Regions from separate parts of the Ruegeria sp. ANG10 genome, predicted to be linked through region 1. Evidence: riboswitches for the same ligand, from Rfam matches in the RefSeq annotation. Region 1 holds a riboswitch; each other region holds the start of a gene.
The links. A riboswitch is a leader RNA that binds a small molecule or an ion and turns the genes downstream of it on or off. The one in region 1 is predicted to bind cobalamin.

Region 2: another riboswitch for cobalamin. It lies ahead of AB1A64_RS15610 (DUF1636 domain-containing protein); the one in region 1 lies ahead of AB1A64_RS06855 (CbtB domain-containing protein).
Region 3: another riboswitch for cobalamin. It lies ahead of AB1A64_RS17135 (hypothetical protein); the one in region 1 lies ahead of AB1A64_RS06855 (CbtB domain-containing protein).

What each region holds. Positions count from the first base shown of each region.
Region 1 is NZ_JBFCVU010000002.1:553,894-558,101, reverse strand. Features, by position in the region: gene AB1A64_RS06875 (DUF302 domain-containing protein) at 49-507, opposite strand; gene AB1A64_RS06870 (DUF1636 family protein) at 649-993, shown strand; gene AB1A64_RS06865 (hypothetical protein) at 990-1,484, opposite strand; gene AB1A64_RS06860 (CbtA family protein) at 1,552-2,250, opposite strand; gene AB1A64_RS06855 (CbtB domain-containing protein) at 2,255-2,425, opposite strand; cobalamin riboswitch at 2,461-2,668, opposite strand; gene cobF (precorrin-6A synthase (deacetylating)) at 2,712-3,455, opposite strand; gene cobA (uroporphyrinogen-III C-methyltransferase) at 3,448-4,176, opposite strand; gene AB1A64_RS06840 (cobyrinate a,c-diamide synthase) at 4,173-4,208, opposite strand, start outside.
Region 2 is NZ_JBFCVU010000007.1:170,086-174,293, forward strand. Features, by position in the region: gene AB1A64_RS15600 (ABC transporter substrate-binding protein) at 1-773, opposite strand, end outside; gene AB1A64_RS15605 (ABC transporter ATP-binding protein) at 792-1,577, opposite strand; gene AB1A64_RS15610 (DUF1636 domain-containing protein) at 1,574-1,930, opposite strand; cobalamin riboswitch at 2,032-2,239, opposite strand; gene AB1A64_RS15615 (DUF6525 family protein) at 2,407-2,679, opposite strand; gene AB1A64_RS15620 (DUF1826 domain-containing protein) at 2,676-3,290, opposite strand; gene AB1A64_RS15625 (GTP-binding protein) at 3,308-4,208, opposite strand, start outside.
Region 3 is NZ_JBFCVU010000009.1:50,217-54,424, forward strand. Features, by position in the region: gene AB1A64_RS17120 (bifunctional 2',3'-cyclic-nucleotide 2'-phosphodiesterase/3'-nucleotidase) at 1-441, shown strand, start outside; RNA gene ffs (signal recognition particle sRNA small type) at 481-579, shown strand; gene AB1A64_RS17130 (hypothetical protein) at 612-1,469, opposite strand; cobalamin riboswitch at 1,604-1,825, shown strand; gene AB1A64_RS17135 (hypothetical protein) at 1,908-2,315, shown strand; gene AB1A64_RS17140 (dual specificity protein phosphatase family protein) at 2,317-2,811, opposite strand; gene AB1A64_RS17145 (DNA polymerase III subunit gamma/tau) at 2,885-4,208, shown strand, end outside.

The DNA of each region.
Region 1 (4,208 bases):
AGATTGCGGAGGACGTAGCCAGACGCAAGCAGGTTCACGTCAGTGTGACTATTTGGCGGCGGATTCCGCCACTGCCTGAAACTTTGTGTCAAGTTCTTGGGCAATATCGCGCAAAAGCTCTCCGCCCTCATAGACATAAGGGGCAAAAACAAAGCTGGGCGTTTTGTAGGACAGGGTGGCGGTGCCGTCGTCGTTTTCGGTCACGTAAAAGCGGATCGGCGCTTCGATCATGGCACTGACTGAGGTTTCCAAAACGCGCACGGCATAGTCGTTGTTAAAAGCACCGATCACCAGATTGCCGGGTATGATGATGCCACGGGCCGCAGCCGCCTTGGTCGGACCAGCCTGCGTGACCACGATCAGCCCGTTATCTTTTACGGCAGCCTTCGTATCCGCGACCAGTTCCTCATAGCTTTTGACGGTTGGATACACTGCCCAACCCGACAATGGTTCATCGGCCCGGACAGGCAGGGCGAGAAGACAGAGCAAACCCAAAAGCGCGCGCATGACGGTGCCTCGTTCAATGTGACTGTCTGAGTGATGCCAGAAATCCGGGTTCCGCGCACGCACATTTCCGTGCGTATTCAGGATTGCGCCGACGTCCAGAAAGCCGCAGAAACATGGAAACCATCAAACACGAGGCCACACGTGGACCCGATACGCCTATTGATTTGCAGCAGTTGTGCGGGAACGCGTGACCGAGTGGCCGAGAGGCAGGCCGTGGACGACGCGCTGGTGCGTGCAGGGCTGAATGGTCGGGTCGACGTCTCGGATCACGCCTGTTTCAGTGGCTGCGCTGAGCCGACCGCATTGGCATTGCAGGCCGCAGGGCGGGCGTCTTACGTGTTTTCGGGGGTCAATATCGTTACGGATGCCGAAGACATCGCCGCGACCTGCAAAGCCTATCTGGCCAGTCCCGCAGGTTGGATCGAAGACGCCCGACCCTGCGGGCGACTTCGGATGTGTTTGCGCGCGCGGATACCGGCGCTTTAATCGACCTGAACGGTCACGGCTGCGCTGACCGGTATGTTGTCGACCGTCAGTGCGCTGTGGCTGTTTGCGTTCAGCGATACCGAAACCTCGACCTCTCCCTTCGGCAGGTCGGGGATGTGTATCCAGTTGCCGTAAAGACGGGCCAATTTCTCGCCATTGATGTAAACATGCGCGTGGCCTTCGCCGTTTACGTCGGCTGTTGACGCGTTTTCCGGGGCAAATCGGAAATTCTGCGGCATGACGTGCAGGTTCCACCCGGCCATCGGGTCCTGGGTCAGTGCGATTGCAACGCTGGGGGCGTCCGCCCCTGCGGGCAGGTTTACCGTGGTCGAATGGTCATGGGCCATTGCTTCGGCATGCGCGCCGCCGTGATGGGACGGATCGCCATGATCGTGGCCGTCAAACGTGACGCCATTGGCCGCCGCCAGCACAAAACCAGCACCACCACCGAACACAAGGCCGATTGCAAAAAGGGCAAGTGAGCGTGCCATTTTTTCTTTCCTTAAGGGCAAAAAGAAACGCGCCGGGCAGAACCCGGCGCGTCATTATGTGAGAGAATCAGGCCGCTGCTTCGACGCGTTTGCCTTCGCTTTGCCAGAAATACCCGGCAAAGGCACCGACCAGAACCCAGGCCACCAGACCGATGCCCAAGGCACGGGCGGCGAACAGGGCGCCGATCTCGGTTGGGACGGGGCCGGTGAACACATCCGGTTCGGGCGCGCCGATCAGATGCGGTGCCATCAACAGAACCGCTGCGATCACATAGCTGATCAAGTTGCCGCCAAAGGCGATCAACCACAGCGCAACAAGTGCGGCACCAACCGTGGCGAACCACCAGACCTGACGGGCATAGACGTCAGCGGCCGCAACACCAGGCACCTCAGGCGCCAGAGTAAAGCCGGGCGCCAGATGAAAGGCTATAAAACCAGCTAGACCCCACAAAACACCGATACGGCCATCAATCGTGTGGCCTTGGCCTTCGGCCACGGACATCAGCGCGACCATCAGCAGCGCATAGCCGGTGTAGGTCAGCATGGTGAAGATGACGCTCAGCGCGTCACGGGTCAGTTCCGAGAACATGCCCGGCAATTCGGGATGCGCCGAGACGGCCTCGGCTCCGAAATGCACCAGCTCACCGGATTCGTAAAGCTCTGCGTGCAGCAAAACAGGTTGCACAAAGACCAACTGCAGCAAGGCGGCAATCAGCCCCGCTGCAGCACCAGCGAACAACGCGCTGGTCAGTATACGACTGAACATGGTCTTAGTGGCAGGGGAAGCCGGTCGCGTGGCGCACGTCGTGTGCTGCGTCGTGCAGCGCCGCGGCCTGTACGTGACCGGTCAGGGTGATGATACCCAGACCCAGAACCACCGCGAACATGACCGGAAGGATACCAGCGCGCGAGGCGGATACTGTTTGCGTTTGTGTTGCCATCTTTAATTCTCCTTTGCCGTCGCACCCGACGGCCGGTGTTACAATTGTCGCCTGGCAGGTCTCCTGGCTTGCGGGTCTATGCCTCTGTTCGCCTTCCCCCTGAGAACAGGAGTGGCTGGTTGAACAGGGGCTCTCCGCTTACAGTCGCGGGGGCGGCTATGGAATTGACTGCCACGGCAGTCGCACCACATTCCCTCTTAGCATCCGGATGTCTCCGGCAGGACCAGACGCCTTCATTTAGCCTCTATGGTGCCGCTGGTGCAATCGTCATTTGCGACCTTTTAGGTCAGATCACGCGCTTTTTCAGCAAATAGATATCCATGATCCAACCATGATCGGCGCGTGCCTTGGCGCGGGTGTCCAGAATCTCCTGCGCCACATCGGTCAAAGCGCCTTTGATCAGGATTTCCTCTTTCATGCCGACATAGGCACCCCACCAGATGTCATAATCGGTCATGTCCAGGGTTTGAAATGAACACTCGCCATCCAACATTACCGCCACTTTCGAGGCATTTGCTGGCCAGCCTTCATCCCTGATCCGCCGTCCAGTGGTCACAACATAAGGCGCGCCCAGATCATTGATCGGGATGGCGTGGGCGGCCGTCAATGCCTGCAGCGCAGTGATGCCGGGGATCACCCGTGTCGTGGGCTGAGGGTCCAGCCGCGACGCGATTCGCAGCGAGCTGTCATAAAGCGACGGGTCGCCCCAGATCAGCAGCGCCACATGCCGCGCATTAGGGTGGGCCGCAATCGCCTCGTGCCAGCGCAGGGCAATGGCATCATGCCAGTCGTCGACCCCGCGCAGATAACCATCGTCGGCCCGGCGCTTGGGAATATCGAAATAGGTGATCTGCGGCGGAGTGTCAGACACAGCTGCAATGATCTCTTCACGCAGCCCAGCCAGATCGGCCTTGTTCTCGCCCTTGCGCGGGATCAGAATCAGGTCGGCATCGCGAATGGCTTTTGCACCCTGAAACGTAACGTGATCCGGGTTGCCGGTGCCAATTCCGATCAGCGTCAGGTCAATCATCATCGAACTCTGCCAGCGGGCCATACAGGATCAGGGCCGGGGCTGTACCGATCTCGGCCTCCAGCTTTTCCGACAGCGCGCCGATGGTTGCACGATGCAGGCTCTGGTCGGGAGTCGATACGGATTCGGCCATTAGGGCAGGTGTCTCCAGCGGCAGGCCATGCTCATGCAGCGCATTTACCAACAGGGGAAAGGTCCGTTTGCCCATGAACACCACAGTCGTTGCATCCGGATCGGCCAGCGCGGGCAGGTTTAGATCTTCGGGCAGTTTGCCACTGACATCGTGGCCAGTGACAAATTGCACCCGCCGCGCGGTCAGGCGTCGTGTCAGGGGGATTCCCGCCGCTGCCGCAGCTGCAACCGCCGAAGGGATGCCAGGGATGATTTCATATTCGATCCCTGCAGCACGCAGGGCAACCAACTCTTCTTCCAGCCGCCCGAACAGCCCGCCGTCGCCGGATTTCAACCGCACCACGCGGGCACCGGTTTTGGCGTAATCCACCAATAGGCGGCTCACGTGATCCTGCTTGGGTGAAGGCCGCCCGGCCCGTTTGCCCACGCCCACCAGATCTGCATCGTCATGCGCATGGCTCAGGATGGGACCACTGCTGAGATCGTCAAACAGCACCGCATCTGCCTTCTGCATCCGGTCGACCGCCTTCAGGGTCAAAAGCTCGGGATCACCGGGGCCGGAACCTATGAAGGATACGAAACCGCTCATGCCGTAGCCTCGGCAATAAGGTGAAAGAACGT
Region 2 (4,208 bases), on a different contig from region 1:
CCCGTTTGATAATCAAGCAGCACAAGGAATTCCGGGTTAGCAGCGGCAACCGCCTCCCACGAGGTTCGGCCCCAGCTTGTTTCCATGTCGTGGGTCACGTTTTCACCACCCGCGGCAGCAATCATAGCATCGGGGATGGCGAACTTACCTGCGGTGAATGGCGCGTCCGCCGGGCCGTCCAGCAAGAAAACGCGGGGTTTCGCCAGGTCGGCAGTCTGCGCTTCGATCGCTGAGAGTTCGTCTTTCCAGCCCGTGACCAGCGCCTCGGCCTTGTCTTCGACGTGCATGACCTGACCCAGGCGCAGGACGTCATTGAATAGCAGGTTCATGCTGGCTTCGGGGCGATCCTTGTCCAGATGCACACAGCTTTCGGTCAGGATCATGGTTTTGATACCAAAGGGCTCCAGCGTATCCGGGGTCACATCTCCGCCTGGTTTCATGCCGTAATACCAGCCAGCAAAAAACAGGTCGGGCTCCACGGCAACAAGGTTTTCGACAGTTGGGTATTTCGGTGCCAGTTCGGGGATATCACCGCGCAGGGTGTCGAATTCCGGGCTGGTTTTGTACCAGCCGGTGATGCCGGTCAGTCCGACGATTTTGTCCTGCAGGCCCAACGCGAAGGCCATATCGGTCATGTTCATGTCATGCACAACCAGACGCTCAGGCTGGGTTTCGAACACCAGCGGCGCTCCGCAGTTGTCGACGGTGACCTCGTGGGCGGACGCACCGCCTGCCATGGCTGTGACCAGCGTCACGGACCAGATGTGTTTCATTGGGGAATGTTCCTTGGTTTAGGTTGAGATTGTGGATTTACGGATATCCAGCGCTGGAATCACGCGGCCTTCGTGGTGAAAGCACAGGTATTCAACGCCAAAAGTATCGCGGACCCGCTCGGGGGTCAGCACTTCGGCCACGGGGCCAAATCCCGTGAGCCGCGTAGATTTCATCAGGGCCACGTGGGTGGCGAATTCCGGGATCATGACCAGATCATGGACAATCATCACAACCGTGATGCCCAGTTCGGCGACCAGAGACAGCATCCGACCCTTGGCATCCGGATCGAGATGGTTGGTCGGCTCATCCAGAAATAACAACGATGGGTTCTGTGCCAGAGCTCGGGCGATATGCGCGCGTTGACGTTCGCCCCCGGACAGTACCGCCATGCGCTTGTCTGCCAGCGCACCAAGGTCGGTCAGGTCAAGGATTCTGTTCAGTTCCCTGGCATGTTCAACTGCGGATCGGTCGGCCCAGATCGGAATCTGGCCCATGGCAACATAGTCCCGCAATAGCAACCTGCCATCCGGCTGCTCTTGCTGGCCCACAACCGCGATCATGCGGGCACGTTCCATAGCGGGCATATGTTTCAGGCTGCGTTCCTTGACCAATACATTGCCCAATACAATCTCAGCCGCCCCGCACAGAAGGTTCAAAAGCGTGGTTTTTCCCGCCCCATTCGGACCGGCAATTGCCAGTATCGCGCCCTCGGCCAATTCAAACGAGACGCCTTGCAGAAGAACGTCACCATTGAGCGCATAATATTCGAGATCACGCGCAACCAGAAAAGATGAGGTCGTCATGATGGCTCCTCCAATTGAATTCGAGGCAAACGAGAAAGGGTTTTTGTAAATAGTGGTTGCGGCCGGTCCGTCGCGTTGGTCCAACCGTCTGCGACGTTGCGGTACTGATGTGCGAATTCCGCCAACGCGTCGACATCTTCGGCAGTTTCAATATCGCCGAACAGGTACTGAGCTTTGCCAGCGGCCTGAAATCCGACGGTCGTTGGTCGCGCGCAGCCCGCCATGCAGGTAACGGTGCGCACTGCGAACCCGGTTGGCAACCTGCCGGTCAACGCATTGCGCACGGCATCAACAGGCAATGCCCCGGTGCAGGTCGAGCAGATCAGAAGGAAATGGTCAGGTGTTTCCGGCATTGTCCGCTCCGCTTGAAGCCAAGCGCGGACAGAAGGTGCCGATCATGTACACACGTTTCAGACGTGCCATCAAAGCCTCCTTCCAGGACGCCCCGCCCCGGGTTGGTTGAACATGTGATGGCAGGTCTCCTGACTTGCGGGTCGATGCTTGGCCAACCTTCCCGGCCTAATGGCCAGTGGATTTTGGCGTCGCTCACCGCTTACAGTTGCGGGGGCAGTCACGGATTTGGCGCCAAAGTGGCGAACCGCACCGTATTCCCTTTTCATCCCTTGGGCGGACCATCGGGAACCATCTGGCCCTTGCTTGTCTTAGACTGGGGGCCATGTCAATCACGATTTGAAACAACAACCTTTCGACCGGAACTCAAACGCTCACAGTTTCGAAATCTGTCTCATGTGTAGTGACTGCAAGAGCAGCCTCTAAAGCCGCAGGCGTTGCGACAGCAGGCTGTGATAGAAGTGGCATTTTTTGTCCTTCAGGTCTGGGAATTCAATTTGAACGCAGTCGATTGTCGGTCGCGCGCGAGCGTTCTAGCTTCGGCCCGACTGAGCGACATGAGCGTTTCTTCTGATGAAAGCCCCTTGGCCCGCGATTTTGACCAGATACGGCGCGCGGATACCGGGGACCATGGCAATGCCGCTTCTGACAACCACTGTCGCAACGGGGCTGGAAGGCCGTCAAACGCATCCATCGGATCGCTTGATCGCCGCTTGCGGCGTAAGCTGCATTGCCCGAGGTTACGTCTCATGCTTCGGTTTCCGGATTTTGCACTGGGTCCAAAACCAAGACGAGACGGGTTTCATTGGTACCTTCGATCGGAGGTGAGCGGTGCACCACCCCTGACGATGGTCGCTCGGGCCAGAGTGTTCCCCGAAGCAGGATCGGCGCGCCGGTCTGAACGGTGAACACTCGCTTGGGATCGCTTCCATCGGTCGAAGTGCCATATTGTGTTCCAGTGCCACGATAGGTGCAGACCAACCTGGCGGTGACCGCATCGGTATGGAATTTACGGCAAGCATTGGTAGTGACAACATCCAGCCGCAGCCGCAGGAACTTGGCGTTCATCAATTCACAGAAGATATCGGCCAGAGAAGAGATATCGTCCTGAAGCCACGCTTTTTCTGGGCCGTCAGCCAAGCCGGAGATATCGCAGAGTTGTCCCACGGTCGTTTGAATGGCGCTTGGCGGAAGAATGACGCGCCCACTTGGCAAAGCTTCGGGGTCAAGCCGGTCAAGCCAGCGTTGCATTTCCGGCGGGGTTCGCCGGCGCCAAATCATAGCGGCACAGCTTGGCTGTGCAAAAGTGCGGAGCGACGCTGGATCATCTGCGAAGCTCACACCGGTGACCTTGTCTTTCACGGGTTTTCTGACGAAGTTCATGCGGCATCCTCTACCCGGCGCCAAATCGGGAAGGGGTCAGGAAGGTCCGGCAAATTGTCGGGCCCTGCCGCCGTAACTGCTGGCATAAGGCAATTGTCCAATCGTGCCTTCAACCCCGGCCAGTCGATACTGGCACCGATGAAAACGATCTCTTGACGGCGGTCGCCCCACGGCTCTTGCCAGTGGGCCTGCATATAGGCGCGAGCGCTGTCATGTGTGGGGCGTAGCTCTTCGGGCACCGATGCCCACCAAGTGCCGAGTGGTTTGACGCTGGACAATGCACCGGCGAGTGAAAATTCAGCCACCCAGTCGGGGCGTGTTGAAATCCAAAAGTGGCCTTTGGCCCGGATCACCCCTGGCAGATCACCGTTGAGAACGTCTAAAATGCGTTCGGGAACGAACGGAAGTCGCGCCCGGTAAACGTATGACGCAACCCCGTATTCCTCAGTCTCAGGCACGTGGTCGGCAAATCCGTACAGTTCCTTTGCCCACATTGGGTGTTCATGGGCTTGCTCGAAGTCAAAGAGGCCAGTGTCCAGGATCTTTTCTGCGGCAACTTCCGAGTGGTTGGTCTCGATGATCTCGGCATCTGCATTCAGACTGCGGATGATCTTGCGGGCCGCATCAACTTTTTCCGGCCCTGCATCATCAACCTTGTTCAGAACCACGACATCAGAGAATTCTATTTGATCCGTAAGCAAGTGGACCAGCGTTCGCTCGTCTTCCTCACCCATCGTTTCGCCTCGGTCTCGCAGGAAATCGTGGGACGAGAAATCGTTCAGCAAGTTCACCGCATCGACAACCGTTACCATGGTGTCGAGCCGCGCCACGTCGGACAAGCTGTCGCCAGCTTCATCCCGGAAATCGAAAGTTGCTGCCACGGGCAAGGGTTCAGAA
Region 3 (4,208 bases), on a different contig from region 1:
GGACTTACTTACCAGTTTGATCTCTCTCAGCCGGCTCGGTTCGACGCTGGCGGCCACTTGATCGACCCCGTCAACCGGCGCATTCGCAACATTCGCTTTGACGGCCAACCAATGGCCGCCGATCAACGGTTCGTCGTCGCACTGAACAATTACCGCGCCAATGGCGGGGGTCACTTTCCCTTTGTTGATCAGGCCGAACCCATCGCGCTGCCGAATCTGCCTGTTCAGCGCGTCTTGCAGGACTATCTGTCCAGCGCACTGCCGCAGGATCCCTTGCAGTATGCGCCCTATCCTTTTGGCTTTGCCCCGATGCAGGGCACGACTGTGCTGTTAAGAACCGGCCCGAAGGCACAAACCCACATTGCCGAGCTTGAAGAATATGACCCCCTCGTCGTCGGAGAAGACGATGAGGGCTTTTTGCTGATCCGTTTGACGCTCTGACGGGTTGTGTTTCCTGCGCCCGTTGCCTATATCAAACCCCGAGAGGTTGGCGCGGGCGAGCGCCTCGCCAACCTGGTCAGGTCCGGAAGGAAGCAGCCACAACGAGCCCCGCTTGGGTCGATGTCCAACCTCTCACTTAAACTCCCGACATTGAATTGTTGCGAACAGGCCTAGGCAATCAGCCGTGGCCAGACCGCCGCGCTGCGCCGGGCAAATGCACCGATATGGCCAACCTTGGACAGGCCGAACTCGCCCGGAGACAACAAATGGCGGCGTGCGTTGGGTCCGTACAGATCAGCCAGCCGCCAGACCGCGTTCTTTGGCACCAGATCGTCATCCTCAAAGCTGAACAGATCCACGGGTGTGTCTGACTGCGCCCAGCGGGCCTCGGGCAGGGTCACGCCAATTTCGGGCAGATAGTTGCGCGGCGCAGTACACCAGCGGCGCCACTGCCAATACACGCTGGCAGGCAGGTCCGACCCGAATCCCAGTGCCTTGCCCGGCAGATAACCCAGCGCTTTCACGGCCAGAGGCGCATGCCCGTACCAAAACAACAAAGCCAACGCTCGATAAGGCCAGGGATGGTCCGACACAGTCACCGGCCCGGCACAGACGCAGATCATGCGGTCGATCTGATCAATATCGGGCTGAATCGGCCCCAGCATACCGCCGACGGAATGGCCGATGCTCCAGTGCTGCGCGTCGGGGTATCGCCTGCGCATCTCGGCCCGTGCCGCAGGCATGTCGATCAGCGCCCAATCCGCCATCGTGGCCTGAGCTGACTTCAATGGTCTGCTCAGCGAATGACCAAAATCGCTGTAATCATAGGTCAGACAGGCCATGCCATGTTCCGCAGCCAACCAGCGCGCAAAGTGCTGGTAATAGTCGCGCGGCACCCCGGTGGCACTGTGAATCACCACAGCGGTCCGGGGTTCGGCCACCGGCAGGTACAGCCTAGCCGACAGTTGGGTCGAACCCGAAGGAAACTGAAAATCCTCGGTCAAAACAGCTTGTGCGGTATCCAGCATGGCGCCCTCAATCTGAACCGATTAGTTCACCACCCAAACGTTATCGTTTGCCACCCTAAGTCAATCCTGTTTCAGCATGACCACGCGTCCACTTTGCCCCACCAAAAGGTGGCTTGACTCAGGTCACCCCTACCCGCTAGCGATTGGGTGATGGTTCTCGTCCCCGGTCGCCGGGGCGGGATGAAAAGGGAACACGGTGCGGTTCTGCCCGGGAAACCGGAACGAACCAAAGCCGCGACTGCCCCCGCAACTGTAAGCGGTGAGCAATGCCGAAACACCACTGGCCGTAAGGCTGGGAAGGTCGGCAACGCAACGACCCGCAAGTCAGGAGACCTGCCATCGAACAAGAAACCGAAACTCGGGCGGGGCGTCCGGGCAGGTCGTCAGTACGCTGCCACACCTGATCCTTGCCCCTGTCCCGCGCGCGGAGGGCGCAATATGATCTGGAAGACAAGGACACACAAATATTCCGCAACTGTCTGTCAACGCACAGGCAAAACCTGTCCGGCATTGGCACAGATGGCGCGCGCGATCGTACAGGCGATGGACGCTGCCGTTCCGGCAACCACGCCTGATTTTGAGTTCGACGGCAGCACTGAGCTGGCCTATTGCACGCAAGGCTGCAGCGCTCGGTTTCGCGCGCAAAAAGACTTGATCCGCGTCTTTTGTGGAACAAGCGAGGATGTGCCCCTCGAGTCGCTGGATGATTACGCAGATATGATGTTCGGCCCGGATGTGACTATACGCCCTGCAGGCATGCTAACCACTCCACCCTGCGCCATGCTTGAGGTCACAGCGATCCCGCCCAACCCGGTAGCACAGGCAGAACGGCAGGTGGCGCTCTGATCTAGTCGCGCGTCCGCCCAAGGGCGGCCCATTCCATCTGGCCGTCGGTCTCGACGGCGCAGGGCCGCACCGCACGCAAACGGGTCAACGCTGTCTCGGGGTCTTCGCCATGCTCGACCATAAGGCGCAGCACGATCATCCCGGACCGGCCACAGCCGCCCCGGCAATGCACCAGCACCCGCCCTCCGCGGGACAGGATATCAGTCGCCGCAGGGCTGACACTGCCCCACGCCGCGTCAACCTCAGTGGGCGGCGTGCCGAAATCCGCGACTGGCAGGTGCGCCCATTCGATATTGAGTGCCCGCAGGTCGTCACCCAGCCCACCTGCGCCCTCTTGCAGCATTTCGATCTCGGTGGTCATCGAGATCACAAGATCCGGCTGCCAGTTGCGGATCGCTCCCAAATCCCGCGTATACGCGCCACCGCGCCCCGGAAGGGGCGACAAGGCAACGGTGCCGTTTCCAAGCTGAACGGAGTGAATTGCGAACTGGCTCACTACGAACCCTCCCTGATGCTCGCTTGTAAGATGCGCAAACTGCGCTGCAAACCCAAATTCTCCCAAGCCTGCTGTGGACGCGGGCGGCAGGGGTCTCTACGCTGCATCGGAACCCGAATCCGACAGAGCAGACATGAACGACACGCCCAGCCCCGCCTATCAGGTTCTTGCCCGCAAATACCGCCCGGAAACCTTTGCCGATCTCGTCGGTCAGGACGCAATGGTGCGCACGCTGAAAAACGCGTTCGAGGCCGACCGGATCGCGCAGGCCTTCATCATGACCGGCATCCGCGGCACCGGCAAAACCACCACGGCGCGGATCATCGCCAAGGGCATGAACTGCATCGGTCCGGATGGTGAAGGCAAGCCAACGACTGAGCCCTGCGGCCAGTGCGAACATTGCGTGGCCATTATGGAAGGCCGCCATGTCGACGTGATGGAGATGGATGCCGCCAGCCGCACCGGTGTGAATGACATCCGAGAGATCATCGACAGCGTCCGCTATCGCGCTGCCAGCGCACGCTACAAGATCTATATCATCGACGAGGTCCACATGCTGTCGACCAGCGCGTTCAACGCGCTGCTCAAGACGCTTGAGGAACCGCCCGAGCATGTGAAGTTCATCTTTGCCACCACCGAGATTCGCAAGGTGCCGGTGACAGTGTTGTCACGCTGTCAGCGGTTCGACCTGCGCCGGATCGAACCCGAGGACATGATCGACCTGCTCAGCAAGATCGCATCGGCGGAAAATGCCCAGATCGCGGATGACGCGCTGGCGCTGATTACCCGTGCGGCTGAAGGCTCGGCCCGGGATGCGACCTCACTGCTGGATCAGGCGATCTCGCACGGGGCGGGTGAAACCAGCGCCGATCAGGTCCGCGCGATGCTGGGCCTGGCTGATCGTGGCCGGGTACTGGACCTGATGGGCATGATCCTTCGCGGGGATGCCGCGGGCGCGCTGACCGAGTTGGGCGGGCAATATGCCGAAGGTGCCGATCCGCTGGCCGTCCTGCGTGACCTGGCAGAGATCACCCATTGGATCTCTGTTGTTAAAATCACGCCAGACGCAGCCAATGACCCCACCGTATCCCAGGACGAACGCGCGCGTGGTCAACAAATGGCCGAGGCCCTGCCGATGCGAGTCCTGACCCGGATGTGGCAGATGTTGCTAAAAGCCCTTGAAGAGGTCTCAGCCGCCCCAAATGCCATGATGACTGCTGAGATGGCGGTGATCCGCCTGACCCACGTGGCCGATCTGCCCAGCCCGGAAGAACTGATCAAACGTCTGCAAGACACGCCCGCACCGCCAAATGGCGGACCCGGTGGCGGGATACCGGCGCCATCGCATGCCGCGGTTCAGACGCAAGCGCCGGTGGCATCTTCTTACGCAGCTCCCG